One region of the Mesorhizobium sp. BR1-1-13 genome, then DNA from elsewhere that is predicted to be linked to it. Evidence: predicted binding sites of a transcription regulator. Region 1 holds the regulator's gene; each other region holds the start of a gene.
What was found. The regulator LexA, encoded in region 1, represses DNA repair genes until DNA is damaged. The targets are predictions, from matches to a motif close to TGTTCNNNNTGTGTTCNG.
Positions count from the first base shown of each region.

Region 2: the regulator LexA is predicted to act here: its motif matches at 6,548-6,565, upstream of recA (recombinase RecA).
Region 3: the regulator LexA is predicted to act here: its motif matches at 4,395-4,412, upstream of LB533_RS00675 (helicase-related protein).

Region 1 is NZ_JAIUIH010000010.1:102,427-112,491, reverse strand. It holds gene lpxA (acyl-ACP--UDP-N-acetylglucosamine O-acyltransferase) at 1-103, shown strand, start outside; gene LB533_RS22025 (LpxI family protein) at 90-989, shown strand; gene lpxB (lipid-A-disaccharide synthase) at 982-2,160, shown strand; gene gltA (citrate synthase) at 2,234-3,562, opposite strand; gene gltX (glutamate--tRNA ligase) at 3,746-5,170, opposite strand; gene LB533_RS22005 (ComEC/Rec2 family competence protein) at 5,274-7,724, shown strand; gene lexA (transcriptional repressor LexA) at 7,718-8,458, opposite strand; gene LB533_RS21995 (TetR/AcrR family transcriptional regulator) at 8,924-9,595, shown strand; gene kynU (kynureninase) at 9,598-10,065, shown strand, end outside.
Region 2 is NZ_JAIUIH010000003.1:209,901-219,965, forward strand. It holds gene LB533_RS08655 (RNA methyltransferase) at 1-6, opposite strand, end outside; gene LB533_RS08660 (NADP-dependent isocitrate dehydrogenase) at 216-1,427, shown strand; gene LB533_RS08665 (glutathione S-transferase family protein) at 1,512-2,138, shown strand; gene alaS (alanine--tRNA ligase) at 2,422-5,088, opposite strand; gene recA (recombinase RecA) at 5,393-6,490, opposite strand; gene LB533_RS08680 (carbohydrate kinase family protein) at 6,773-7,717, shown strand; gene LB533_RS08685 (pseudouridine-5'-phosphate glycosidase) at 7,764-8,681, shown strand; gene LB533_RS08690 (TfoX/Sxy family protein) at 8,722-9,045, opposite strand; gene LB533_RS08695 (GFA family protein) at 9,136-9,633, shown strand; gene sufA (Fe-S cluster assembly scaffold SufA) at 9,760-10,065, opposite strand, start outside.
Region 3 is NZ_JAIUIH010000001.1:120,261-130,325, forward strand. It holds gene LB533_RS00650 (citrate synthase) at 1-905, shown strand, start outside; gene phaR (polyhydroxyalkanoate synthesis repressor PhaR) at 930-1,538, opposite strand; gene LB533_RS00660 (hypothetical protein) at 1,656-1,853, opposite strand; gene LB533_RS00665 (acetyl-CoA C-acetyltransferase) at 1,834-3,018, shown strand; gene phbB (acetoacetyl-CoA reductase) at 3,137-3,862, shown strand; gene LB533_RS00675 (helicase-related protein) at 4,580-7,912, shown strand; gene LB533_RS00680 (RNA-binding S4 domain-containing protein) at 7,939-8,322, shown strand; gene fdxA (ferredoxin FdxA) at 8,530-8,868, shown strand; gene LB533_RS00690 (CarD family transcriptional regulator) at 9,236-9,817, shown strand; gene LB533_RS00695 (amino acid ABC transporter ATP-binding protein) at 10,002-10,065, opposite strand, start outside.

The DNA.
Region 1 (10,065 bases):
CGCCATGAAGATCATCGATTTCATCTCCAGTCGCGGCAAGCGGCACTATGCTGTGCCATCGCTCAAGCGGAGCGATGGCGATGACGGCGATGAAGAAGACTGAGGCGGCGGCAGCGGATTTCGTTCTCTCGCCGGGGGCCAGGGTCGGCATCGTCGCCGGCGGCGGCAGCCTGCCGGTGGAAGTCGCGCAAGGCCTGGCCGGGCATGGCTACCCGCCCTTCATCCTCTTGATGGAAGGTGAGGCCGACCGCCAGCAGGAGTTGCTCCGATACGAACACGACAGCCTCGCCCTCGAGCAGATCGGTTCACTGGTGGCGACGCTGAAGCGCCACGGCATCACTCATGTGGTCCTTGCCGGCGAAATCAGACGCCGGCCCCGGCTGACCGACATCCGCCCGAGCCTTGGCCTGCTGGCGATCGTGCCATCGGTGATCATGGCGCTGGCGCGCGGCGATGACGGACTTTTGAAGGTGGTGACACGCGGCCTGGAGAAGCGGGGCATCAAAGTGGTCGGAGCGCATGAGGTCGTTCCCGAACTGGCGGCCGGCGAAGGCACGCTGACCACGGCGAAACCAAAGCAATCGGACTGGCGTGACATCGAGGCGGCCAGGCTGGCCGCCAAGGCCATCGGCGCGCTCGATATCGGGCAGGCGGCGATTGCGATCGGAGGCCGGGCGATCGCGCTGGAAGGCATTGAGGGCACGAGCGGCCTGCTCGAAAGAGCGCGCGCGCTGCGTGGCCATGGCAGGCTTGCTGGAAAGGCCCGCGGGGTGCTGGTCAAATGCGCCAAACCCGGCCAGGAGCTGCGGGCCGACCTGCCGTCGATCGGGCCGCAGACCGTGGAAGCAGCCCATGCGGCGGGGCTTGCCGGCATTGCCGTCGAAGCGGGGCGCTCGCTGATCCTGGAGGGACCCGCCACGCTGTCGCGGGCGAACGCGCTCGGCCTGTTCATCGTCGGGCTGCCAGCGGCGGAGCCGGCGCATGGCTGACAAGGCCCTGAAGATCGCAATCGTGGCCGGCGAGGAATCCGGCGACCTGCTTGGCGCCGACATTGCGCGTTCGATCAAGCAGTCGACGGGCCGGGAGGTGCAGCTCGTCGGTCTCGGCGGCCGCCATCTGCAGGCGCTCGGGCTGGTCTCGCCGTTCGACGCCGGCGAGATCGCGCTCATGGGCTTCAGTGCCATCCTGCGCGACCTGCCAAGGCTGATGCGGCGGATCGGCCACCTGGCCAGGATGGTCGCGGATGAGAAGCCCGACTGCCTCATAACCATCGACAGTCCCGACTTTTCGCTGCGCGTGGCCAGGAAAGTGCGCGCGGCCAACCCGTCCATCCCGATCATCCACTATGTCTGCCCCAGCGTCTGGGCATGGCGGCCGGGCAGGGCGGTGGCGATGAAGCCCTATATCGACCACATCCTCTGCATCTTGCCGTTCGAGGTAAAGGAGCTAGGCAGGCTCGGCGGACCGCCAGGCACCTATGTCGGACATCGTCTCACCCATGACGCGGGCGTGCTCTCGGCGGCGAGGGCGCAGGCGCAGCCGCGGGATCTTTCGCCGGATCGCGTGAAGACGCTGCTTGTGCTGCCCGGCTCGCGACGCAGCGAAGTGCGGCGGCTGCTCGAGCCGTTTGGGGAGACCGTGTCGATGCTGCGGGCACGCGGGCATCGCCTGCGGCTGATGTTGCCGACCGTGCCGCATGTCGCCGATGTCGTGCGCTCCGCGGTCGCTCGCTGGGACGAGAAACCAGAGATCATCCTCGACGCTGAGCGAAAGTGGCAGGCCTTCGGCAAGGCCGACGCGGCGCTGATTGCGTCCGGCACGGTTTCGCTTGAATTGGCGCTGTCCGATGTGCCGATGATCTCCTGCTACCGGCTGGACCCTGTTGCGCGCATCGTGGCGCCATATCTCGTTTCGGTCTGGTCGGCGCTGCTGCCCAATCTGATATCGGACCGGGCGCTGATCCCGGAATTCTACAACGAGTATGTCAAGCCGAACAATCTGGCCCGCCAGCTCGAAGCGCTGTTCGCCGACACAGGCATGCGCAGATGGCAGAAGGACGGGTTCGCCGAGATCGCGCGGCGCATGACAACCGCCAAGCCGTCAGGCGACATCGCCGCGCAGGTGGTGATGGGGTACATCAAAAGAGTGAGTAGTGAGTAGTGAGTAGTGAGTAGTGAGTAGGAAATGCCGCTCTTTTCCCTACTGACTACTGACTACTCACTACTGCCTTATCCTACCGCTTCGCGATCGGCACGTAATCTCGCTCCGGCGCGCCGGTGTAGAGCTGGCGGGGGCGGCCGATCTTCTGGCGCGGATCCTCGATCATCTCCTTCCACTGCGCGATCCAGCCGACGGTACGGGCGACCGCGAACAGCACGGTGAACATGGTGGTGGGGAAGCCCAGCGCCTTCAGCGTGATGCCGGAGTAGAAGTCGACATTGGGATAGAGCTTCTTCTCGATGAAGTAGGGATCGGTGAGCGCGATCTTCTCCAGTTCCATGGCGATGTCGAGCAGCGGATCGTCCTTGATGCCGAGCTCGCCCAGCACTTCGTGCGCGGTCTTCTGCATGATCTTGGCGCGCGGATCGTAGTTCTTGTAGACACGGTGGCCAAAACCCATCAGCCGGAACGGATCGTCCTTGTCCTTGGCGCGGGCGATGAATTCGGGAATGTGATCGACATGGCCGATCTCGCCCAGCATGTTCAGCGCCGCTTCGTTGGCGCCGCCATGCGCCGGACCCCACAGGCAGGCGATGCCGGCGGCGATGCAGGCAAACGGATTGGCGCCCGACGAGCCGGCGAGCCGCACGGTCGAAGTCGAGGCGTTCTGCTCGTGGTCGGCGTGCAGGATGAAGATGCGTTCCATGGCGCGTGCCAAGACCGGGTTGATCTTGTATTCCTCGCAGGGCACGGCAAAGCACATATGCAGGAAGTTGGCGGCGAAATTCAGCTCGTTCTTCGGGTAAATGAAGGGCTGGCCGATATGGTATTTGTAGGCCATCGCCGCAATGGTCGGCATCTTGGCGATCAGCCGCATCGACGCGACCATGCGCTGGTAAGGGTCGGATATGTCGGTGGAGTCGTGGTAGAAGGCCGACAGCGCGCCAACCACGCCGCACATCACCGCCATCGGATGCGCATCGCGGCGGAAGCCGGTGAAGAAGCGCGACATCTGCTCATGCACCATGGTGTGGCGCGTCACGCGGTAGTCGAAATCGTCCTTCTGCGCCTTGGTCGGCAGTTCGCCATAGAGCAGGAGATAGCAGACTTCCAGGAAGTCGCCATGTTCGGCCAACTGGTCGATCGGATAGCCGCGATGCAGGAGGATGCCGGCGTCGCCATCGATGAAGGTGATCTCGGACTCGCAGCTTGCCGTCGAAGTGAAGCCGGGATCGTAGGTGAAGGCGCCGGTGGTGCTGTAGAGCGTGGCGATATCGATGACGTCAGGCCCGACCGAACCGCTTCGCACCTTGAATTCGTGCGTCTTGCCGGCGAATTCCAGCTTTGCCGTGGCTTCCTGGGTCTTGCCGCCCAGTTCCCGTCTTGTCGCAGCTTCGGTCATTGCAAACTCCTTCTTGTTTCCTCATGCCGGCAAAGGCAAATTCTGCAAAGCGACACGTCGAAGTCACCGAATGCGCGTATTTCGCGACCGCATTTTAGGGGGTGCGTGCCAGATTGGGCCAAGGCCCAATGTTGCACTGCGAAACGCGCCTTTCAATGCCAATCTTCTTGGGCCAGATCGCTCCTAATCGATTTGATCCGCGATGCGCGCCAGGCTCTCCTCGCGACCAAGTACGGCGAGAACGTCGAACACGCCGGGCGAGGTGCTCTTGCCGGTCAAGGCGGCGCGCAAGGGCTGGGCGACGGCGCCGAGCTTGTGGCCGCCGGCCGTCGCATAGTCGCGGATCGCGGCTTCAGCCGAGGCCGCCGTCCAGTCGCCTGAAACCGCCTTGAGGGCGTCGTGAGCGCCACGCAGAACCTTGCGCGCATCGTCATTGAGCAGCAGGGCTGCCTTCTCGTCGATCGGCAACGGCCGCGCGACAAACAGGAAGGCTGCGCCGTCGACAAGCTCGACCAGCGTCTTGGCGCGCTCCTTCAGCCCCGGCAACGCTGCCAGCAACTGCGCCCTGTTCCTGTCGTCGAGGCGTGCGGCCATCGCCGGGCCGCCCTCGAGATAGGGCAGGGTGGCGATGAAGATGTCGAACAGCTCGGCATCGTCCATGCGGCGCATATGGACGCCGTTCAGCGCCTCGAGCTTGGCGAAATCGAAGCGGGCGGCGCCCTTGTTCACGTCGCCGATGTCGAACCAGGCGATCATGTCCTGGATCGACATGATCTCGTCGTCGCCGTGGCTCCAGCCGAGCCGAGCCAGATAGTTCAGCAGCGCTTCGGGCAGGTAGCCCATGGCGCGGTAGGCCTCCACGCCCAGCGCGCCGTGCCGCTTCGACAGCTTGGCGCCGTCGGCGCCGTGGATCAGCGGTATGTGCGACATTGAAGGCACATCCCAGCCCATGGCGTTGTAGATCACGGTCTGGCGGGCGGCATTGGTCAGGTGGTCGTCGCCGCGGATGATGTGGGTGACGCCCATGTCGTGGTCGTCGACGACGACGGCATGCATGTAGGTCGGATTGCCATCCGAGCGCAGGATGATGAAGTCGTCCAGATCCTTGTTGGGAAAGCGCACGTCGCCCTGGACACGGTCATGCACCACCGTCTCGCCCTTGGTCGGCGCCTTGATGCGGATCGCGCCCTTGACGCCAGGAGGCGCCTGCGAAGGGTCGCGGTCACGCCAGCTTCCGTCATAGCGCGGCGGCAGGCCCTTGGCCCTGGCCGCCTCGCGCATTGCCTCAAGCTCGGCAGGAGTCTCGTAGCTGTAATAGGCCTTGCCCATGCGCACCAGCTCCTCGGCCACCTCGCGATGGCGCGGCGCGCGCTCGAACTGCGAGACGGCCTCGCCGTCCCAGCCAAGACCGAGCCAGGAAAGGCCGTCCAGGATGGCGGCCGTTGCCGCATCGGTGGAGCGCTCGCGGTCGGTGTCCTCGATGCGCAGCAGCATAGTACCGCCGGTGTGCCTGGCGTAGAGCCAGTTGAAGAGCGCCGTACGCGCGCCGCCAATGTGCAGGTAGCCGGTGGGCGAGGGGGCAAAACGGGTGACAACCTTGTCGGACATACAACTCTCGGGAAACGTCTGGAGCGAGGTGCGGATCACGCGCACTTTCGCGCGTCGCGCGTTCATGTAGCATAGGGTGTCGAGGGCGCAAGGGGCAGACCCGATGGCTGGAGCGGGCCGGGGCGCGGAGGAAGGCGAGGACGTCGTTACCGGCGTCAGCGAACGCTCTCTCTTTGTCATGCCCGCGCCGGCCTCATTGCCGCTGGCGCCGTCGCCCTTACAGCAGCCCGGCAAGTCGATGCCGCCGGATGTTTCCGCGCCGCCTGGCGTCCCTGCTGTCCGCGCGGCCTCGCGCCTGCGCCGGGAGTTCGGTCGTGCTTCATGGCCTCGCCTGCGCAACGGCGTGGCCAGAGCCGCCGAGCTCGAACTCGATCGGGGCATAGCCTTCCTGCTCGTCCCGGTGTTCCTGGCGTGCGGATCGATTGCCTATTTTTCGTTGGCGGCGGAGCCGGGCTTTGCCAAGCCCGTCGCGGTCGCGATCCTGATGGCACTGTGCGCGCTCGTTTCGCGCTCATGGCCGAAAACGCACCTGTGCTTCATGGCGGCGCTGTTGTGCGCGCTCGGCATGCTCGCCGGCAAAGTCGAGACTTGGCGGGCGGGAACGCGGATGCTGGGCTCGGAAATCTCCACGCAAGTGACCGGCCGCGTCGTTTCGGTCGACCAGATGGAGACCGGCCGCATCCGGCTGACCATCGACGTGACATCGACCGCGCGGCCGAAACTGCGCTACGCGCCGGAGCGCGTTCGCCTTTCGGCGCGCAAGGTGCCGGCTGAAGTGACCGCCGGGTCCCTCGTGACCGGCTATGCCAGGCTGTTGCCGCCAACCGGACCGGTGCGGCCGGACAGCTATGACTTTTCCTTCGACAGCTACTTCGCCGGCATCGGCGCCAGCGGCTTCTTTCTCGGCAACCCCAAAATCGTCTCGGCCGATGACAGGCCGCTGTTGGCTGGCCTTTCAGCCGCGATCGAGAGCGCTCGCGAAACCATTGCCGACCATATCAGAGGCAGCATCGGCGGCGCCGAGGGCGAGATCGCCGCGGCGCTGATCGTGGGTGTGCGTGCAGGTATTCCCGACGAGATCAACGAAGCGATGCGACGCACCGGCATCTATCACATCATTTCCATCTCCGGGCTGCACATGGCGCTGGTCGCCGGCACAGTCATGGGTCTGCTGCGCGGCGGCTTCGCCTTGTTCCCGAACTTCTCTTCCCGTCGGCCGGTCAAGAAATACGCGGCCGCAGCCGCCCTTTTCTCGATCGCTGCCTATCTCGTCATTTCAGGCGTCGTCGTTGCCGCCGAACGGAGTTTCATCATGCTGGCGGTGATGCTGATCGCCGTGCTGTTCGATCGTGCGGCACTCACCATGCGCAACCTGGCGATTTCGGCGATCGCCGTCATCGTGGTGTCGCCGCACGAGGTGGTAGGGCCGAGCTTCCAGATGTCGTTCGCCGCCACCGCGGCCCTGGTCGGCGCCTATGCCGGCTGGTCGGATCGCAAAGCCGACAAAGCGCGGACCCCGCCGCCGCAACGGACCTTGCCCGGCCTCCTGACGCGAAAACTGCTGCTGGCGACAGGTGGGCTGGCAATGACCTCGATCATCGCGGGAAGCGCCACGGCGCTTTTCGCCATCTGGCATTTCCAGCGCGTGTCGCCGCTCAGCCTGTTCGCCAATCTTGCAGTCATGCCGATCGTTTCCGTCGTGATGTTTCTTGCGGTTGCCAGTGCGCTGCTGATGCCGTTCGGGTTCGATGGACCATCGCTTTATCTGATGGGCAAGGGACTGACCGCGATGATCGCCATATCGGGATGGATCTCGCAACGCTCGCCGGTCGACGCGGTCGGGTTGATTTCGCAGCAATCCGTTCTTCTGGTGGCGATCGCCCTGGTCATCGCGACGATGGCCACGACATGGCTGCGGCTGGCGGCACTTCCCTTCGCGCTCGCCGGCCTGTTGACCGTCTCGGACACGCGCACGCCGGACGTGCTGATTTCGGAGGATGCCCGCTTGGTGGCGCTGCCGATCGGCGGCGGCGAGCTCGCGATCAACCGGGCGCGCCCGAACGAATTCACGGTCGACAACTGGAAACGCGCGCTGAAATCCGAAACCATCGTTGCGCCGGAGCTGTTCGGCAGCGGAGACGGACAGTTCGACATCTTCGATCCCGCGCAACTTCCGGCGGGAGCGCCTTTCTATTGTTTCACCGGCCTGTGCATGGCCCGGCATCCCTCCGGGGCGATCATTGCGCAGGTGGAGGATCGCAAGGATGCCTGGAGGGCCTGCGCCTATGCGGATCTGATCGTCATCAACGACCCCGGGGGCTACGACCCCTGCCACAATCCGCTGGTTCTCGTCATCACCAAGCGGCAGCTCGCTCGCAAGGGAAGTGCCGCCGTATTCTTCGACCAGCAATCGGCGACGGCACCGGCCCAGGTCAGCTTTGCCGTCGACAGGCCATATCGGCCCTGGCACGAACAGCGAAAATTTTCACGTGAGGCAAGGGGACTGCCGCCTTACCGTAAACCCGAAAAGCCCACCGCCGAACCCGCTCAGTAGCGCCTGATCAGTCCGACCAGCTTGCCTTGCACCTTGACCCTGTCCGGTCCGAAAATACGTGTTTCATAGGCCGGATTGGCGGCCTCAAGCGCAATCGAGGCGCCCTTGCGACGGAAGCGCTTCAGCGTCGCTTCCTCCTCGTCGACCAGGGCCACGACAATCTCGCCGGGACTTGCGGTGTCGGCGTTGCGGATGATGACCGTATCGCCGTCGAAGATGCCGGCCTCGATCATCGAATCGCCCTTGACCTCCAGCGCATAGTGCTCGCCGCCCATGATCATGTCCGGCGGCACCGAAATGGAATGCGTCTGATGTTGGATAGCGTCGATCGGCACGCCCGCAGCGATACGGCCCATGACCGGGATCGACACCGCTGAAACCGCGTCGTCGTCATTGCCGGCAGCGGGCAGACGCGAAGACGTCGCCGGCTTGATCTGCCGGCTAGGGCTGCCCTGTCCGAGGCTGCCCTGGATGACGCTCGGGGAGAACTTCTTTGCCGCGTTAAGACCCGGCGCGATCGAGTCCGGCAGGCGCAGCACCTCCAGTGCGCGCGCCCGGTTGGGCAGGCGGCGAATAAAGCCGCGCTCCTCCAACGCTGTGATCAGCCGATGAATTCCCGACTTGGAGGCGAGGTCCAGCGCTTCCTTCATCTCGTCGAAGGACGGCGGAATGCCGCTTTCCTTCAGCCGTTCATGGATGAACATCAAGAGTTCATGTTGCTTGCGCGTGAGCATGGCGGCCCCCAAAGGCATTGCACGAAGGGTCTGGAACCAGAATCAGAAAACAAACCCAGAACAAACACTATCTGTTCCAGTTGTGTTCCGCAACCATTTAAAGTTTAATGAATTTGTTAAGGCGGCGGAAACGAAACGCCCTCCCGCAGCCAGCATCCTGCCAACGCGATCCGTCGTCAATGCGCTCTCAGGCTCTTTGAAACTATTTTGGTTAATGGCCTGTGGCCCGGCCGATCTCCACTCTTGGTACAAGCCTGAAAACTGTGTGACCGGCAGGTGCCGGCTGCCTTTCGGGGCGGATCAAAATCTCCGCGGCTCGTGAACGAAACGAAACCAAAATGCCAACTTCCTGCCGGAAAGTGGCCAGACATCACCGGACGCGACGGGCTGCGTTCGTTCGCTCCTTGCTTCCCGTTCGCTTGACTAAACCGTATAATAATGTACGGTTTTCGAAGAGGAACACCAATGACCACGCCGAAGCAGGCCGCGCGACGCGAACGGATAGAGGAGGCCGCCTATGCGGTGCTCCGGGAAACCGGCTACAAAAGCGCCTCCCTGCTTGCCATCGCCAAGCGGGCATCGGCCTCGAACGAAACCCTTTACAACTGGTACGGCAACAAGCAGGTCCTGTTTCGATCCTTGATCGAAGCCAATGCGGGAGAAGCAAGGAAGCTGCTGGAGGACGCTCTTCACCAAGCGCGCGATCCACTCGAAACCCTGAATTCGCTCGGGCCAGTCCTGCTGACCCTTGTGACGGGCGACAAGGCGGTGGCGCTCAATCGCGCCGCAGCCGGCGACGTCAACGATACAGGCACGCTGGGCCAATCGATCGCGCAATTCGGCCGCAATACCATAATGCCGCTTGTCGGCGACCTGCTTCGAACCGCAAGTCGGGCCGGCCTGATCGCCTGTGACGATCCTGTCGAAGCCGCCGACATCTACATCAGTCTTTTGATCGGCGATCTCCAGGTTCGCCGGATCGTCGGGGTGCTCGAGGAGTTGCCTCGGCCGGAAATCGAGCAAAGATCGAACCGGGCGTTCACCCTGTTCTTGCGCCTCTATGCGGCCAGCCCTTGCCCCGGCGGCAAAACAGCCGGCCCGTTTCCGGGGCGCTCTTCTCACCGAGGAACATCGTGACCATGAGCAAAATTCCCGATCTCGCAGCGATCGAGGCAATGGACACCGCGGATCCGCTGCGTGCCATGCGTGACCGCTTCACCTTGCCTCAAGGGGTGATCTATCTCGACGGCAATTCGCTGGGCGCCGCTTCCCCCGCCGTGTTCGGCGAGCTGCAGAAGGCCGCCACGCAGGAGTGGGCGCAGGATCTGATCCGCGCCTGGAACACCGCCGGCTGGTTCGACATGCCGGTCGAACTCGGCGACCAGCTCGGGCGCCTGATCGGGGCCGCCGCCGGCCAGACGGTGGTCTGCGATACCACCTCGATCAACATCTACAAGGTGCTGCATGCGGCACTCGGGATGCGGCCGGACAGGTCGGTCGTCGTCGCCGAGGGGGACAGCTTTCCGACCGATCTCTATATGGCCGAGGGCGTTGCCTCGACACGGCCGGGCACGGTGCTGCGGCTCGAGGGTGTCGATGCGCCGTCC
Region 2 (10,065 bases), on a different contig from region 1:
GGGCATGGTTGTCAATGAACTGCTGTTTGCGGCATTTCAGCGTCCCCTGCCATATTCGGCCGCGAAAATGAAGCATTCGCAAATGGCGGGCGATCGCTTCGCTTTCGTGACCGATCGCCGTTTGCGCGGCCAAAAACGCTTTGATATACGGGCGCATCCCGGCCGAACGCCACGCGGGCAAGGCCGTCCCATTCCCACAACGAGGCATTCTTTCCATGGCGAAGATAAAGGTGGCGAACCCGGTCGTCGAACTCGACGGCGACGAGATGACCCGCATCATCTGGCAGTTCATCAAGGACAAGCTGATCCACCCCTATCTCGACCTCAAGCTTGAGTATTACGACCTCGGCATCGAGCACCGCGATGCCACCAACGACCAGGTGACGATCGATTCGGCCAACGCCATCAAGAAATACGGCGTCGGCGTGAAATGCGCGACGATCACGCCCGACGAGCAGCGCGTCGAGGAATTCAAGCTGAAGAAGATGTGGAAGTCGCCGAACGGCACCATCCGCAACATCCTCGGCGGCACCATCTTCCGCGAGCCGATCATCATGAAGAACGTGCCGCGGCTGGTGCCCGGCTGGACCAAGCCGATCATCGTCGGCCGCCACGCCTATGGCGACCAGTACCGCGCCACCGATTTCCGTTTTCCCGGCAAGGGCAAGCTGACGATCAAGTTCGTCGGCGAGGATGGCCAGGTGATCGAGCACGACGTGTTCGATGCGCCCGGCGCCGGCGTCGCCATGGCCATGTATAATCTGGATGAATCCATCCGCGAGTTCGCCCGCGCCTCGCTGAACTACGGCCTGCTGCGCAACTACCCGGTCTATCTCTCGACCAAGAACACCATCCTCAAGGCCTATGACGGCCGCTTCAAGGATATTTTCCAGGAAGTCTACGAGGCTGAATTCGAGGCCGAGTTCAAGTCCAAGAAGCTGTGGTACGAGCACCGCCTGATCGACGACATGGTGGCCTCCAGCCTGAAATGGTCGGGTGGCTATGTCTGGGCCTGCAAGAACTATGACGGCGACGTACAGTCCGACACGGTGGCGCAGGGTTTCGGCTCGCTCGGCCTGATGACCTCGGTCCTGATGACGCCGGACGGCAAAACCGTGGAAGCGGAAGCCGCGCACGGTACCGTGACGCGCCACTATCGCCAGCACCAGAAAGGCGAGGAAACCTCCACCAATTCGATCGCCTCGATCTTCGCCTGGACCCGAGGGTTGGCCCACCGCGCCAAGCTCGACGACAATGCCGCATTGAAGCGTTTTGCCGAAACGCTGGAAAAGGTCTGCATCCAGACGGTCGAATCCGGCTTCATGACCAAGGACCTGTCGCTGCTGATCGGCCCCGACCAGCCTTGGCTCTCGACCACCGGCTTTCTCGACAAGATCGACGAGAATTTACAGAAGGCGATGGCGTAGGCACCTGCGGGTTCAACATGCCGAAGGCTCCGGAAGGAGCCTTCGCTTTTTGGGCCAACGAAAACGAAGCAAAAGGCTGGCAGCATGGCCAAACCGGTCCTCTACGGCGCGGACTACAGCGTTTACGTGCGCATAGCGCGCATGGCGCTGGAGGAGAAGGGCGTCGACTATGAGCTTGTGCCGGTCGATGTCTTCGCCGCCGAGGGCATCCCCGGCTGGTATTTCGAGCATCACCCGTTCGGCCGCATCCCGGCCTTCGAGCATGACGGTTTTCGCCTGTTCGAGGCCAGCGCGATCGCGCGCTATGTCGACGAGGCGTTCGACGGGCCACCCTTGCAGCCGAAGGATCCGCGCGGCCGCGCGCGGATGAACCAGATCATCGGCATGCTCGACGCCTATGGCTATCGGGCCATGGTCTGGGATGTCGCCGTGGAGCGGCTGGAGAAGGCGTCGCCTGACGAAGCGCTGATTTTCAGCGGATTACGACAAGCAGAAACGGTCCTTCAGGCGCTCTCATCATTGGGACCCGCGGGGCCGTGGTTGCTCGGCAATCAACTGACGCTCGCCGACCTGCATGCGGCACCGATCATCGGCTATTTCGTCAAGGTGGCGGAAGGGCGGGAACTGCTGGCCGAATTTCCCGACGGCGATGCGTGGTGGACGCGGGTCTCAGGACGATCGAGCTTCGCCAACACCGAAAAGGCCGGTTGACCTGCGACGCAAAGACTTTCGGAGACCAATTATCGACGCCGGCGCCGCCCCTCAGCCGCCTGCCGGCACCTTCTCTCGTATAGGGACGGGGAGAAGGGACTGGCCGCGACGTCGGCGCTTGTTCCGCAACCCCGGCGATTGGTGAAACCATCGATGACAGCGTCTTTCTCCCCGTCACTATACGGGGAGAAATGTCCGGTAGGACAATGAGGGGCAGCGTCACCCTCGAAAAAGTGTGGAAGCAATCCTGACTGAAGCGGTTGTCCGACAAAGCTCGCGCTGATCACGCCGCCTCCAGCGCCGCCCTCACCGCAGCAATCGCGTCGTCGGCCTTCGAGGCATCGGGGCCACCGGCCTGGGCCATGTCGGGCCGGCCGCCGCCGCCCTGCCCGCCGAGTGCTGCGGAGGCGACGCGCACCAGGTCGACGGCGCTGAAGCGGCCGACGAGATCGTCGGTGACGGCGACCACGACGCTCGCCTTGTTGTCCTCGCCCGCACCGACGAACACGACCACCCCGGAGCCGAGCGAGCTTTTGCCGGCGTCAGCGAGCGGCTTCAGATCCTTCGGCGAGACACCCGAAACCGACTTGCCGAGGAAGCCGACGCCCGCGACGGTCTCGTTGGCGGCCGGCGCGTCAGCGGGCGACCCGCCGCCCAGTGCAAGCTTCTTGCGCGCTTCGGTGAGCTCCTTCTCGAGCTTCTTGCGCTCTTCGAGCAGGGCTTCAACACGCGCCGGCACGTCGGCCGGCGAGATTTTCAGTGTTGCCGCGGCCGCCTTTAGCCGCCGGTCCTGTTCGTCGAGATGCTTGCGCGCGGCCTCGCCCGTCAGCGCCTCGATGCGGCGCACGCCTGCGGCGACGGCGCTGTCAGACACGACGCGCACCAGGCCGATGTCACCGGTTGCCCTGACATGCGTGCCGCCGCAAAGCTCGACCGAATAGGGGCGGTTGGCCTTGGCGCCATGCAGGCCGGTGCCCATCGACACGACGCGCACCTCATCGCCGTATTTCTCGCCGAACAGCGCCATGGCGCCTTCGGCGATGGCATCGTCGACTGACATCAGGCGCGTGATCACCGGGCTGTTCTGCACCACGATCTCGTTGGCCATGCGCTCGACCTCCTCGAGTTCCGAGGACGAGATGGGCTTGTTGTGCGAGATGTCGAAGCGCAGGCGCTCAGGCGCGACCAGCGAGCCCTTCTGTGCAACATGGGTGCCCAGCACCTCGCGCAGCGCCTCATGGATCAGATGCGTCGCGGAATGGTTCGCGCGGAGCCTGGAGCGCCTCGCATGGTCAACCTTCAGCTCGACGGCGGCACCCGTCCTGGCAGTGCCGCTGACCACCTTGCCGAGATGCACGAACAGCCCGTCGGCCTTCTTCTGCGTATCGGAAATCTCGATCGAGAAGCCTTCGCCTGAAATGGTTCCGGTGTCGCCCATCTGGCCGCCGGATTCGGCATAGAACGGCGTCTGGTTGACGACCACGGCAACGGCTTCACCCTTGCCGGCGCTGTCGACGGTCTTGCCGTCGCGGACAAGCGCCTGGATGATGCCTTCCGCCTGCTCGGTCTCGTAGCCAAGGAATTCGGTAGCGCCGGATTTTTCGCGCACCGGGAACCAGACCGCTTCGGTCGCCGCCTCGCCGGAACCTGCCCAGTGCTTACGCGCCTCGGCCTTCTGCTGCTCCATCGCATTGGTGAAGCCGGCAAGATCGACCGAGATGTTGCGCTGGCGCAGCGCATCCTGCGTCAGGTCGAGCGGGAAGCCATAGGTGTCGTAAAGCTTGAAGGCTGTCTCGCCGTCCAGCATGTCGCCGGCGCCGAGCTTTTCCGTCGCCTCCGACAGCAAACCCAGTCCACGCACCAGGGTCTTGCGAAACCTGGTCTCCTCAAGCTTCAGCGTCTCGGTGATCAGCTGTTCGCCGCGCACCAGTTCCGGATAGGCCTGACCCATCTCGCGAACCAGCGCCGGCACCAGCTTCCACACCAGCGGCTCGTTCGCACCGAGCAGCTGTGCATGGCGCATGGCGCGGCGCATGATGCGGCGCAGCACATAGCCGCGGCCTTCATTCGATGGCAGCACGCCGTCTGCGACCAGGAACGACGACGAGCGCAGGTGATCGGCTATGACGCGATAGGATGCGACGGTCTCGGCGTCGGGACCGCGGCCGAGCGCGGACGACGCTGCATCGATCAGATGGCGGAACAGATCGGTCTCAAAGACGCTTTCCACGCCTTGCAGGATGGAGGCCATGCGCTCCAGGCCCATGCCGGTGTCGATCGACGGGCGCGGCAGGTCGATGCGCTCGTCCTTCGTCACCTGCTCGTACTGCATGAACACCAGGTTCCAGAATTCCAGGAAGCGATCGCCATCCTCCTCCGGGGTGCCGGGCGGACCGCCCCAGATGTGCTCGCCACGGTCGATGAAGATTTCCGAGCATGGCCCGCATGGCCCGGTGTCGCCCATCGCCCAGAAATTGTCGGAGGTCGGGATGCGGATGATGCGATCGTCGGAAAAACCCGCGATCTTCTTCCAGAAGCCGGCCGCCTCGTCGTCGGTGTGATAGACGGTGACGAGCAGCTTGTCCTTCTTCAGCCCGAACTCCCTGGTGATGAGGTTCCAGGCCAACTCGATGGCGCGCTCCTTGAAATAGTCGCCGAAGGAGAAATTGCCGAGCATCTCGAAGAACGTCAGGTGGCGCGCGGTGTAGCCGACATTGTCGAGGTCGTTGTGCTTGCCGCCGGCGCGAACGCTTTTCTGGGCGGTCGTGGCACGCGAATAGGGCCGCTTCTCCAAGCCGGTGAAGACGTTCTTGAACTGCACCATGCCGGCATTGGTGAACATCAGCGTCGGATCGTTGCGCGGCACAAGCGGGCTCGACGCCACGACCTCGTGACCCTCCTTGCGGAAATAGTCGAGAAATGTCGACCGGATCTCGTTCACGCCACTCATGAATGCTGCCTTTTCGAGAGGGCCGCCGGCCGGACCGGCGGAAATGGGCTCTGCTTTAGAAGATGGAGCTGGCCTTTTAGCCGCCGCTTGGCACCCTGTCCAGAAACACGCAAGCCGGCCAATTCGCGGTTCGCCAGCCGCTCAAAACGCAAACCGCCGGCACGGGGGCCGGCGGTTCGAAACGCAATACTACAGAACTCGATTACATAAGCTCAAGTTGATGAACCGGGATTATGGCCGAACTCGGGCCGTAAATCGAATGATAGATCGCGCCCGCGAACGCTTGGATTACGCCGGCGAACGCTTACATCGCGCCGGCTTCATCCTCGAACCCATCGTCACCACCTTCGGAGCCGCCATTCTCTAGGAATTTTTCGGCGATCAGTCCGGCGTTCTGCCTGAGCGCAAGTTCGATCTCGCGCGCCGTATCGGGATTGTCGCGCAGGAACAGCTTCGCGTTCTCCCGGCCCTGGCCGAGACGCTGCGAATTGTAGGAGAACCAGGCGCCCGACTTCTCGACCACGCCGGCCTTGACGCCGAGATCGACCAGTTCGCCGGTCTTCGACACGCCTTCGCCGTACATGATGTCGAACTCGACCACCTTGAAGGGCGGCGCCAGCTTGTTCTTGACCACCTTGACGCGGGTCTGGTTGCCGACGACCTCGTCGCGGTCCTTGACCGAGCCGATGCGGCGGATATCGAGACGCACCGAGGCGTAGAATTTGAGCGCATTGCCGCCGGTGGTGGTTTCAGGCGAGCCGAACATGACGCCGATCTTCATGCGGATCTGGTTGATGAAGATGACCATGGTGTTGGAGCGCGAGATCGAGGCGGTCAGCTTGCGCAGCGCCTGGCTCATCAGGCGGGCCTGCAGGCCGGGCAACGAATCGCCCATCTCGCCCTCGATTTCGGCGCGCGGCGTCAGCGCCGCGACCGAATCGACCACCAGCACGTCGATGGCGCCGGAGCGCACCAGCGTATCGCAGATCTCAAGCGCCTGCTCGCCAGTGTCAGGCTGCGAGATCAGGAGGTTTTCGAGATCGACTCCGAGCTTGCGGGCATAGACCGGATCGAGCGCATGCTCGGCATCAACGAAGGCGCAGATGCCGCCCTTCTTCTGGGCTTCCGCCACCGTGTGCAGCGCCAGTGTCGTCTTGCCCGAGCTTTCCGGCCCGTAGATCTCGATGATGCGGCCGCGCGGCAGGCCGCCGACGCCAAGCGCGATGTCGAGGCCGAGCGAGCCGGTCGGCACGGTTTCGATCTCGACGACCTGCTCGTTCGCGCCGAGCCGCATGATCGAGCCCTTGCCGAAAGCTCGCTCGATTTGCGACAGCGCCGCATCCAGAGCCTTTGATTTGTCCACTGCCTTATCCTCTACAAGCCGCAAGCTGTTCTGAGCCATGATACATCACCCCGTAGTCGTCAATGAAGGCCGGACAATCCGTAATCCTTGGTTATTTGTACCTTTTTTGTTCTCATTTGGCAAGAGGGATCAAGCATTTGAAAAATAAGAAACATCCTGATTTGTTCTTTTTTTGTCTCACGATTCGGCTCCAGCATGGTCCGAATATTAGGCCAGGCTGGTTCGCCGGGCCGACCTCACGAATCGCCGGCTGTTGCCTGCGAAGCTCCGTCGCACAGCATGGCGCTTGTGCGTGACCGCCAACAAAGGTCATATCGGCGCATGGTGAGATCTCCAAGAGTCCTGGCGGTGGGCGGCGCCCATATCGACAGGCGCGGTCAAGTGTCCGGCGCTTACGTGCCGGCTGCCTCCAACCCGGGCACGATGCGCGAGGATGTCGGCGGCGGCGTCTTCAACGCCTTGCGCAGCACGGTGCGGCGAGGCGTCTCGGGCTCGCTGCTGTCGGTGCGCGGCGGCGATGCCGCCGCCGACACGGTTTCGCGCGCCATCGCCGAAGCGGGCATTGCCGACCTGTCCGCGGTGTTCCTCGACCGGACGACGCCGAGCTATACGGCGCTGATCGACCGCGAGGGCGAATTGCTCGTCGGCTTTGCCGACATGGCGCTTTATGAGCTGGCATTTGCAAAGCAGATCCGCCGCTCCAGGGTGCGGGAGGAGATCGCCGCCGCCGATGCCGTTCTGTGCGACGCCAATCTGCCATCGGCGGCTCTGGAGCGGCTGGTATCGCTTGCCGCCGGCAAGCCCGTGTTCGCCATTGCCATTTCACCGGCCAAGGTCGTGCGCTTGACACCGGTGCTCGGCGGACTGGCCGTCGCCTTCATGAACAGGCGCGAGGCGGTGGCGCTTGCCGGGCTTGATGATGCCGCCTCTCAAAAAACTATCGTCGACGGGCTGAGAAGCGCCGGCCTCGACAGCGCGGTGGTCACGGCGGGCGGTGGCCCGGTGCTGGGCTTCGACCGCGACGGCAGCTTTGCCGTCGTCCCGCCCCCTCCAAGAAAGGTCGTGGACGTCACTGGCGCCGGCGACGCGCTGGCGGGCGCTACGGTCGCCGCCCTACTGCGCGGCATGCCCTTGCGCGCGGCGCTGCGCGAGGGCGTCGCCGCCGCGACGCTGGCTATTGAAAGCGCGGGCGCCGTTCCCGATTTCACCACGGCGACTTTTGCGCAAGCTCTGGCTCTTGTGCCCGAAGAGCAGGAAATGGCATGAGACCGGCGTCTGAAAGGATGCCCCGCATTTCGGATTGGAGATCCAGATGACCCCAGATACCGTCCGCCCCTTCATCGATGTCCACGCGCCGGTGGCGCAGGCCCTGTCGGCCGGGAAGCCCGTGGTGGCGCTGGAAAGCACCATCATAACCCATGGCATGCCCTACCCCGACAATGGCGCTATGGCGGCCGACGTGGAAAGGATCATTGCCGATGGCGGCGCGGTGCCGGCGACGATCGCCGTGGTGGCGGGCCGCATCAAGATCGGCCTCTCCGACGGAGAACGCGAATCGCTTGCCATGACCGGCGATGCCATGAAGCTCTCTCGCGCCGATCTCGGCTTCGCCGTTGCGCAAGGGCGCACCGGCGGCACGACGGTTGCCGCCACGATGATCGCCGCGCATATGGTTGGGATAAAGGTGTTCGCCACCGGCGGCATTGGCGGCGTGCACAAGGGCGCCGAAAAAAGCTTCGACATTTCGGCTGATCTCGATGAGCTGGCGCGCACGCCCGTCATCGTCGTCTCGGCTGGAGCCAAGGCCATCCTCGACATCGAAAAGACGCTGGAAGTGCTGGAGACCCGCGGCGTGCCCGTGATTGGCCATGGCTGCGAGACCATGCCGGCCTTCTGGTCGCGGCAGTCGCCGTTCCGGGCGCCGCTGACCTTGCACGCTCCGGAAGACATCGCGCATTTCTACAAGACGCGACAGGCCCTGGGCCTGAGCGGCGGCATGCTGATCGCCAATCCGGTGCCGGAGGGTCACGAAATCCCGGCCGGCGAGATGGGCGGCTACATCGAGGCCGCCCAGAAGGCCGCCGAGGCGCTCAATGTCACCGGCAAGGCGGTGACGCCGTTCCTGTTGTCGAAGATCCTCGAGCTGACCGGCGGCCGAAGCCTGAAGACCAACATCGCCCTGGTCGAGAACAATGCGCGGCTGGCAGCGCGGATCGCCAAGGCGCTGTAGGGCCAATGTCGGCGGTGTGAAGGAACTCGACGGCTGCGGTTCACTTCCCCGCCCTTCGCCCCGCCTCATAGGCCCGCCGCGCCCACACCGCCATCTCATCCGGGTCGTCGAAGGCACTATCGGGAATGCTCCAGTAGGGCATCGCCACCAGCTTGCCGTGGCGGGACCCGGTGTAGGTCCACTGCGTGCAGGCGGCGGCCTCGAAGTCGGGCGCGCTTTGCTCGTCCGCCTTCAGCATCAATTCGCCGCGCAGCACGATGGCGACGATGACGCCGTCGGCATAGATGCCCTTGCCGCCGAACAGTTTCCGGATGCTGACCGGGCCCAGGCTCTGGAAGAGTTCTTCTATGCGTTCATTGTCCATGTGCGGATCATGTCACCGCGATCCGGCCTTGTCATCGGCGCAACCAAAACCATGCTGACAGGTTGAAAAGGATCGATCGGAGTTCCCGCCATGCCTGTCCTGCTCAAGGGGTCCTGCCGCTGCAATGCCGTTCGTTTCGAGGTGGAAAGCCACACGCCCGTGCCGTTCATGCTGTGCTACTGCTCGATCTGCCGCAAGCAGCAGGGCGGCGGCGGTTTTGCCATCAATCTCGGCGCCGACTACGAGACGATGACCATCCGGGGCAAGAGCAGCCTCGGCGTCTATCGGGCCGAGATCGAGGACGACGAACATCCGCATTGCGAGATCTCGACCGGAGAGCGCAATTTCTGCCGCAAATGCGGATCGGCGCTGTGGCTCTACGACCCGACCTGGCCGGAACTCGTCCATCCCTTCGCCTCGGCGATCGACAGCGACCTGCCGAAACCGCCTGAAAAGGTGCATCTGATGCTGAAATACAAGGCCAAGTGGGTCGAGCCCGATATCGGACCGAGCGACAAGGTGTTCGACGTCTATCCCGAGGAATCGATCGCCGACTGGCACAAGCGGACAGGGACGTGGGTGGAGTAGTCTTCTTCTTCCCGTGTACGGGGAACGTGCAGCTGATGAGAGGCGGCACAGACTTCGGATGAGCCAGCGCTGCCCCTGATCCGGCCCTTCGGGCCACCTTCTCCCCGTGAACGAGGCGAAGGAAGGTCAGGCGGAGGCGCGTGCTTCTGCCAGCGCCTTGAGGTCGGCCGGCTTCAGTTCGACGGATTCGCCGCAGCCGCAGGCCGAGCTCTGGTTCGGATTGCGGAAGGTGAAGCCGGTGCGCAGCGTCGTCTGCTCGAAATCCATCTCGGTGCCGAACAGGAAAAGTGCTGCTTCCGGCGCAACATAGACATGGGCGCCGTCGCGCTCGATGTGGTCGTCCTTGGTGTTGGGTTCGGTCACCAGGTCGACCGTGTATTCCATGCCGGCGCAACCGCCCTTCTTGATGCCGAGGCGAATGCCATGCGCGCC
Region 3 (10,065 bases), on a different contig from region 1:
CGATCTCGACCGTTTCGCACGGGCACCTTGTCTATCGGGGCCGTGACGCCGTTACGCTGTCCGAACATGCCACGCTCGAAGAGACCGCCGCCGTGCTGTGGGCCCTGCCTGAGCCGGTGAGTTTCGAAGCCCCGGCCTCGGATCAATCCCAACAACTCGGCCGAGCCCCGGCCTTCATGCAACTTGCCATGCTCGCCGGCCAGGGGCGGCCTTCACTTGGACGCGGCGCCGCCTCGCTGTGTACCGACGCCGCGCGCGCGATCGGCGTGCTGGCCGGCGCCCTTGGCGCCTCGGCGGGATCCGATCCCGTGCACTTGCGGTTGGCGCGAGGCTGGTCGGTGGATGAAGGCGGGGCGCAGGCTATCCGGCGCGCCCTTGTGCTGCTTGCCGATCACGAACTCAACGCATCGACCTTCGCGGCGCGCGTCGCGGCCTCGACCGGAGCCTCGCCCGCCGCCTGCCTGCTCGCGGGTCTGGCGACACTTTCCGGTCCGCGGCACGGTGGCGCCAGCGAGGCGGTGATGCAGCTCGCGGACGATGCGGCGCGGCACGGCGCCGATGCGGCGATCCGGCGCTGGCTCGGCCACGATAGGCCTTTGCCAGCGTTCGGCCATCCGCTCTATCCCGAAGGCGATCCCCGCGCCACGGCGCTTTTGGCGGCCATCGACAACACCGACAAAATATTGCGATCGCTGGAAATCGCCGCCATTGCCGCGACCGGCGCCCGCCCGAACGTCGACTTTGCCCTGGCCGTTCTGACGCGCAGCCTCGGCCTGCCGCGCGATGCGCCGTTCCAGCTGTTCGCGCTTGGGCGCAGCGTTGGCTGGGCCGCCCACATGGTCGAACAGGCAATGAGCGGCGGCAGCATCAGGCCGCGCGGTCGCTATGAGGGATTATTGCCGTAGGATCGGAAGAAAAGCGCTGCGCGCTCACGACATGGTGTCGAGCTTGCGCTGCATGGCCGCGATCTGGTCCTTCAACTGCTGCAGATCGTCGGGTTTTTCCGGCGTTTCCTTCCTGGCCGGTTCGGCGGGGGCTGCCGCAGGTGCCGAGCCTGCCGGCGGGAAAGGCGTGAACAGACGCATGGCATTCTGGAACATTTCCATGTTGCGGCGCGTCTGCTCCTCCAGCGCCTTGATCGGCGTGGCCATCTTCATCATGTCGAGTGGTGACTTGCCGATGGCGCCCTTCATCTGCTCGCGGAAGCGCTCCTGTTCCTTGGAGAAGGCGATCATCGACTGTTCGAGGAAGCTCGGCACGATCATCTGCATCTGGTCGCCGTAGAAGGCGATCAACTGGCGCAGGAACGGGATCGGCAGCATGTTCTGCCCGTCCTTGTTCTCCAATTCGAAGATGATCTGGGTCAGAACCGGATGCGTGATGTCGTCACCGGTCTTGGCGTCCTGCACCGTGAACTCTTCGCCCTTCTTGACCATTTCGGCCAGGTCCTCGAGCGTCACATAGGTGCTGGTGCCGGTGTTGTAGAGCCGGCGATTGGCATATTTCTTGATGACGATCGGATCGTCTTTCGCAGCCATCTGCATCCTCCCCGGACACCCGCGCGCCTGAGTAAGCCGCCGGCAACGATTGCGCCCGTTCAAAGGATATGCGCAAAAGCGTCACAATTCCAAGCAGTTTGTGCAGTGCGGGATTAATTATCGCTGCATGGCCGGTGAAATATGCTGCGCAGCAGCGGACAGCTTGATGTCGCGGCCGTGCGCAGCTTGCTTGCGGCGCATGGGTGCCCTGCCGATTTCCGGTTTGACTCGCGATTTGGAAAGGGCAAGAAAAGTCTTCAACGACAGAACATCAGCTTGAAGTTTGGAGAACAGAATGCCCGCTTCCAATGCCATCGTCGTCGCCAGCGCGGCGCGCACACCGGTCGGTTCCTTCAACGGCGCTTTCGCCGCCACCCCGGCGCACGAGCTTGGCGCCGTCGTCGTAAGGGAACTGCTGTCGCGCGCCGGCGTCGAGCCGGCCGAGGTCGACGAGGTGATCCTAGGCCAGGTGCTGACCGCGGCCCAAGGGCAGAACCCCGCCCGCCAGGCTTCGATCCTCGCCGGGCTGCCCAGGGAGACCACCGCCTGGGGCCTCAACCAGGTGTGCGGTTCGGGCCTGCGTGCGATTGCGCTTGGCATGCAGCAGATCGCCGCCGGCGATGCCAAGGTGATCGTCGCCGGCGGTCAGGAATCGATGTCGCTGTCACCGCACGCCCAGCATCTGCGCGCCGGCGTCAAGATGGGCGACTACAAGATGATCGACACCATGATCAAGGATGGGCTGTGGGATGCCTTCAACGGCTATCACATGGGCAACACCGCCGAGAACGTCGCGCGTCAGTTCCAGATCACCCGCGAAGATCAGGACCAGTTCGCGCTGGCCTCGCAGAACAAGGCCGAGGCCGCGCAGAAGGCGGGCCGGTTCAAGGACGAGATCGTCGCCTTCACCATCAAGGGCAAGAAGGGCGATACAATTGTCGACCAGGACGAATACATCCGCCATGGCGCGACGCTGGATGCCATGACCAAACTGAAGCCAGCCTTCGACAAGGACGGCACTGTGACCGCCGCCAATGCCTCCGGCATCAACGACGGCGCCGCCGGCGCGCTTTTGATGAGCGAAGCGGAAGCTGCCAGGCGGGGCATCACCCCGCTGGCGCGCATCGTCTCCTGGGCGACCGCGGGCGTTGACCCCGCGATCATGGGCACCGGTCCGATTCCCGCCTCGCGAAAAGCGCTGGAAAAGGCCGGCTGGTCGGTCGGCGATCTCGACCTGATCGAGGCCAACGAGGCTTTCGCCGCGCAGGCCTGCGCGGTCAACAAGGACATGGGCTGGGATCCCTCGATCGTCAACGTCAATGGCGGCGCCATCGCCATCGGCCACCCGATCGGCGCCTCTGGCGCGCGCATTTTCAACACGCTGGTCCACGAGATGCGCCGAAGAGGTGCCAAGAAGGGTCTCGCCACCCTGTGCATCGGCGGCGGCATGGGCGTCGCCATGTGCGTCGAAGCGCTCTAAAAGAGAAGTAAATGGGGAGTAGCGAACAGGGAGAACGGCGTCGGCGCAACGGGATATCTGATCCCTACTCGTTATTCGCTGCTCCCTGTTCACTCTCCCAACCAAAGGGAGGGAGCGCATGACCAAGGTTGCAATCGTCACGGGCGGATCGCGCGGCATCGGCGCGGCAATATCGATGGCGCTGAAGGAAGCCGGCTATTCGGTTGCCGCCAACTACGCCGGCAATGATGAGGCGGCGAGCAAATTCACGGCCACAACCGGCATCAAGACCTACAAATGGTCGGTCGCCGACTACGACGCCTGCGCCGCCGGCATCAAGCAAGTCGAGGCCGATCTAGGCCCGGTCGCGGTGCTGGTCAACAATGCCGGCATCACGCGCGACGCCATGTTCCACAAGCTAACGCGCGAGCAGTGGAAGGAGGTCATCGACACCAATCTCTCCGGCGTTTTCAACATGACGCATCCGCTGTGGAGCGGCATGCGCGACCGCAAGTTCGGCCGCGTCATCACCATCTCCTCCATCAATGGCCAGAAGGGCCAGGCCGGCCAGGTCAACTACTCCGCGGCCAAGGCCGGCGACATCGGTTTCTCGAAGGCTCTGGCCCAGGAAGGAGCCCGCGCGGGCATCACCGTCAACATCATCTGCCCAGGCTATATCGCCACCGAAATGGTCCGGGCGATCGACGAGAAGGTGCTCAACGAACGCATCATCCCGCAAATCCCGGTCGGGCGCCTCGGCGAGCCGGAGGAGATCGCGCGTTGCGTCGTCTTCCTCGCCTCCGAGGACGCCGGCTTCATCACGGGATCGACCATCACCGCCAATGGCGGCCAGTACTTCGCCTGAGGCCTCGCCGGGCTGCCGGCTTCCGGTGCCGATTTGAAGGAGGGCTCGTTCGCCATCCGCTTGGCATGTCCGTGACGCCGTCCGATGATGGCTGTCGGTCTGCTGTTCCAATCCGGCACGTAAAGGTTAATGGCGCCAGCGGGTATTGTGCAAAACTGCATGGACAAGCTGTGCATTGTCGGTGGAAAACCTGTGCGCAACACTACATCTTGTCGTGAACAAACAGGGAAAATCCCGACGTCGCCGATTCGTCGCCCTTTCGTTCCATGTTTGGCCGAAACGTTAACGAGAGCAGCCGCAATCGCCTGTCAAACCGTTAATTCTATTAAGAAAGGTCAACAATTTCATAAGCTTGGATGAAGCAAGGCGGGCTGCCGCGCGGCCTTGCCGGCAAAAGTTAACGGCGGCTCTCGCCTAGCATGAATCGGGCCAATTCCGTGATTCAGCATGTGGTAAGGATCATCAGCCAAAACTCCACATCTAGCCGTGAACAAAACCTGAATCCGGGCGAGTCAGCGATTCGTCGCCGATTCGTTCCAGACTCGTTCCAACCCTTAATCAGCAGCCGAACCGAAACTTGACGGAGGCGGCTTCGAACCGACGGCGGAACATTCCGCTTTCGCTTCGCGCCTGAAATCCCTATGTGTCGCCTGTCATACGCGCCGACCGAGGCGTGCTCCCGACAATGAGAGGCCAGAAAGCCTTATTTCCGAGCCGATGAACATCCATCCGAAACCCACCGAGCCGCTGATCCTGTCGGGTCGCGACGTGACTGCCGTGCTTGGGCCGACCAACACAGGCAAGACCCACCTCGCCATCGAGCGAATGGTGGCGCATGAAAGCGGCATCATCGGCCTACCGCTCAGGCTCTTGGCGCGAGAGGTCTATACCCGCGTCTGCGAAAAGGTCGGTGCCCACAAGGTGGCGCTCATCACCGGCGAGGAGAAGATCCAGCCGCCAGGCGCCAGATATTCGGTCTGTACCGTCGAAGCCATGCCGCGCGAGACCGATGCCGCCTTTGTCGCCATCGACGAGGTGCAGCTTGCCGGTGATCTCGAGCGCGGCCATATCTTCACCGACCGCATCCTGCACCTGCGCGGCCGCCAGGAGACGCTGCTGCTCGGCGCCGCCACCATGCACGGCATCTTGCAGCGCCTGTTGAAAGGCGTCTCGGTGGTGACGCGGCCGCGGCTGTCGCATCTGGCCTATGCCGGTTCGAAGAAGCTGACCCGCTTGCCGCGGCGCACAGCGATCGTCGCCTTCTCCGCCGACGAGGTCTATGCCATCGCCGAACTGATCCGCCGCCAGCAGGGCGGTGCGGCCGTCGTGCTTGGCGCGCTCTCGCCCCGCACCCGCAACGCCCAGGTGGCGCTGTTTCAGTCGGGCGACGTCGACTATCTCGTCGCCACCGATGCCATCGGCATGGGCCTTAATCTCGATCTCGACCATGTCGCCTTCGCCCAGAACCGCAAGTTCGACGGCTACCAGTATCGCAACCTGACGGCGGCCGAACTCGGCCAGATCGCCGGGCGCGCCGGCCGGCACCTGCGCGACGGCACCTTTGGCGTCACCGGCCAGGTCGACCCGCTGGACGAGGAATTGGTCAAGAAGATCGAAAGCCACGACTTTGACCCGGTGAAGGTTCTGCAATGGCGCACAGCGCGTTTCAATTTCGCCAGCCTCGACGCGCTGAAGCGCTCGATTGAGACCAATGCCCCGGTAGAGGGCCTGACCCGCGCGCTGCCGGCAGTCGATGCGCAGGCGCTTGAGCACCTGTCGCGTGACGAGGACATCAGGGCGCTCGCCACCGACGCAAGGCGCGTCGCGCTGCTGTGGGAGGCCTGCGCGCTTCCCGACTACCGCAAGATAGCCCCGGCCCAGCACGCCGACCTCATTGCGTCGATCTACATGGACCTCGCCAGGCATGGCCATGTCGACGAGAATTATATGGCCGAGCAGGTGCGCCGCGCCGACACCACCGAGGGTGACATCGATACGCTGTCGCACCGCATTGCCCAGATCCGCACCTGGACATTCGTGTCGAACCGGCCCGGCTGGCTGGCCGATCAGGCACACTGGCAGGAAAAGACGCGCGAAATCGAAGACAGATTGTCGGATGCGCTGCATGAGCGGTTGACGAAACGCTTCGTAGACCGCAGGACTTCCGTCCTCATGCGGCGCCTTAGAGAAAATACCATGCCTGAAGCCGAAATAAGCCCAACCGGAACTGTCCTCGTCGAAGGCCACCATGTCGGCGAGTTGCAGGGGTTCCGTTTCACCGCCGATCAGAGCGCTGGCGGCGAAGACGCCAAGGCCGTGCGCGCGGCCGCCCAGAAGGCGCTGGCGGCGGAGTTCGAGGCACGCGCCGAACGCTTCGGCGCCTGCGCGAATGGCGACATCGCGCTCGGCTCCGACGGCACGCTGCGCTGGATCGGTGCGCCGATCGGCACGCTGGTGGCCGGCGAGGACGCGCTGAAGCCTCGCCTGGTGCTTTTGGCCGACGAACAACTGACCGGCCCAGCGCGTGACAAGGTCGCGGCGCGCGCCGAGCGCTTCGTCAATTTTCAGATCGAATCCCTGCTGAAGCCGCTGGTCGATTTAAAGAATGCCGAGCAGATATCGGGTATCGGCCGCGGCATTGCCTTCCAGCTGGTCGAGAATTTCGGCCTTATCAATCGCCGCGACATCGCCGAGGAGATGAAGTCGCTCGACCAGGAAGGCCGCGCGGCATTGCGCCGGCTGGGCGTGCGCTTCGGCGCCTATCATGTCTTCGTGCCGGCGCTGATCAAGCCGGCGCCCGCGGGATTGGTGACGTTGCTGTGGGCGCTGAAAAACGACGGCAAGGACAAGCCCGGCTTCGGCGACGTCGTCCATGCGCTGGCATCGGGCCGCACCTCTGTGGTCATCGATCCGGCTTTCGACAAGGCCTTCTACAAGCTTGCCGGCTACCGCAATCTCGGCCGCCGCGCCGTGCGCATCGACATTCTGGAACGGCTGGCCGACCTGATCCGCCCGGCGACCAACTGGAAGCCCGGCCTCGGCCAGCGTCCGGATGGCGCCTATGACGGCCAGTCTTTCATGGTGACGCCGCCGATGATGTCGATTCTCGGCGCCACGGCCGATGACATGGAAGAAATCCTGAAAGGTCTTGGCTATCGTGCCGAGCCGAAGCCGGCGGCCGAAATCAAGGCACGGCTGGAAGCGCAGGACAACGCCGCCCGGGAAGCCGTGGCGGCCAAGCTGGCAGCGGAAGAGACCGCGCGCGCCGAGCAGGCCAAGGCGGCGGAGGCGGCTGCGACGGATACGCCTGCGGAGACATCGGCGGAAGATCCGGAAACCGCGACTGCCCAGACCGCCGTCGAAATTCCTGCTGAACCCATTGCGGAAGCGGCCGAGTCTGTTGCGGAAGAACAACCCGAAGCTCCAGCCGAAGCTACGGAAGGGGTTGCGCCTGTAGCAGAAGCCTTGCTTGAAACTCCTGCCGCCGAAAGCGCCGACGCTCTCACCTCCCCCTCGGCGGGGGAGGTCGCGGAGCGAAGCGAGGGGGGTGACAGCGCCGACGCTCCCCAACAGGGACAGGATGAAGCCGGCGTGCCCGCCGCGGAAGCCGAAGAGCCTAAGCCGATCCTGTTGTGGCGGCAGGGACGCTTCGACCAGCGGCCTCGTCACCGTCACCACGAGAACCGCGCCCGGCCGCGCAACGGCCAGGCGGCGCGCTCCGATGCCCCGGCGGATGCCGCTGGCGGCCAGCCCGGCACCCGGCCCGCTCATGAAGGGCGCCGCGATGGCGCCGGCCAGCCGCGTTTCGATCGCTCGAAGTTCAAGCCCAGGCCGCAAGGCGAAGGCGGGGAACGGCGGGAGAGCAAGCCGCAGGGCGAGCGTTCTGACCGCCGTGAAGGCCGGCCGGGCGGCAGGCCGGAAGGCAAGGGCGGCCCGCAGGGTGGCAAACCCTCGTTCCAGGCAAAACCGCGCGAGGAGCGCCCGGCGCGCTTCGATCCCGACTCTCCCTTCGCCAAGCTCGCCGCTTTGCGCGACCAGCTGAAGAAGTAGCCGCACAGGATCCGATGGTCGCCCCGATGGCCACCGACCGCCAGCGCATCGACAAATGGCTGTTCTTCTCGCGCGCGGTGAAATCGCGCTCGCTGGCCGCCAAACTGGTCGTGGCCGGCCGGGTGCGCATCAATCGCGACAAAGCAGCGCAGGCCTCCGACCTGGTCAAGCTTGGCGACGTCCTGACCATCACGCTGGAGCGGCGCATCTTCATCTGGAAGGTGCTCGATGCGGGAAGCCGGCGGGGCCCCGCCGTGGAGGCACGCACGCTCTACGAAGACATGTCGCCGCCTGCCGCGCCGACGGGCGAGGCGCCTCCCGACGCGATCCCAGGGCTGCGCGAGGCCGGAAGCGGCCGCCCGACGAAGAAGGAGCGCCGCGAGACCGACCGTTTGCTTGGCGATGACTGACCGCCGATGCACGGAGGGAGCATGTATGTTCCTCCACGCCGCCGACACAACGGTCCGAGCACATGACCGATGCCCGCCATTGCCGACCCGTTGGAATTCCATTCCGGCAATGCCGGCATGGCCGGAATGGCCACCCTTGCAAGCGAGCGCCAAAGGCGTTACCTCACGGAAAAAGCCAACAAAAACGGGACGTCCCGGAGCAGATCGATGACCTATGTCGTGACCGACAATTGCATCAAATGCAAATATATGGACTGCATCGAGGTCTGTCCGGTCGACTGTTTCTACGAGGGCGAGAACATGCTCGTCATCCATCCCGACGAGTGCATCGACTGCGGTGTCTGCGAACCGGAATGCCCCGCCGACGCGATCAAGCCCGATACTGAGTCGGGCCTCGACAAATGGCTGCAGATAAACACCGAATACGCCGAGAAATGGCCTAATATCACCGCCAAGAAGGAGCCGCCGGCCGACGCCAAGGCCTTCGATGGCGAGGCCGGCAAGTTCGAGAAATATTTCTCGGCTGAACCCGGAGAAGGCGACTGACAGCGCTGCCGTTTCAACCGGCATGACGCGGCGTAAGAGGTACGGCCTATTAACCGCCTTGACAGGCGGCGTGAACCTGTGGCCTTCGCTTATGCAGCAAAACCTTGATTCTTCCGACTTTTTGTGTTACATGAGCGAAACATGCCGGTGACACAACGTCGATTTATGGCGCTAACGCCCCAAATCACTGAAAGGTGAAAATCCTATATCGGACCAGAGCGATCTGGGCCAGGCGATCGCAATCGTGCGGTTTGCCGGTCCCGGCTTTTCCGGTGGGTTCATCTGTTGTGCGGCTAATGATCGGTAACCCGATCGCGCGAGTTCAGCCGGCACCGCCGCCGGCCCACAACAAGGAGTTCAGGGCGTAATGGCAACGATCACCCCGCAGAAGAAGTCCACCGCTGCACGTCACGGTTTCAAGACCGGCGAGTACATCGTCTATCCGGCGCATGGTGTCGGCCAGATCGTCTCGATCGACGAGCAGGAAGTGGCCGGGCACAAGCTGGAACTGTTCGTCATCGATTTCCAGAAGGACAAGATGCGCCTCAAGGTGCCGGTCGCCAAGGCAACCTCGATCGGCATGCGCAAGCTGTCGGAAGAGGATTATGTCGAGCGCGCACTGAAGGTCGTTCAGGGCCGCGCCCGCGTCAAGCGCACCATGTGGTCGCGTCGCGCGCAGGAATATGATGCCAAGATCAATTCCGGCGACCTGATCTCGATCTCGGAAGTTGTTCGCGACCTCTACCGTGCCGACAACCAGCCGGAGCAATCCTATTCCGAACGCCAGCTCTACGAGGCCGCGCTCGATCGCATGGCCCGTGAGATCGCCGCGGTCAACCGCATGTCGGAAACCGAAGCCGTGCGTTTGATCGAGGTCAATCTCAACAAGGGCCCTAAGCGCGGCGCCAAGGCCGACAATGAGGAAGCCGAGCAGGAAGAAGCTGCCTGAGGCCTTGCGCCTTTTGAGTTTTTGAAAAACCCGGCCTTGCGCCGGGTTTTTTGTTGCAGGCAGTATTTGGAAAGTTGGTGCACGCCCCTCGGCGTGCAATCGCCGTCCATCGAAATAGAAACACCGTGCCTGACGGCCGGCTCACGAGGAGAAATGCCCGGCAGGGGGCAAGGGCAGCGCAGGCCTACGACGAGAAATTACCGCCTTCTCCCCCACCCTCCTTCTCCGCCATTTCCTGCTTTAGCGTC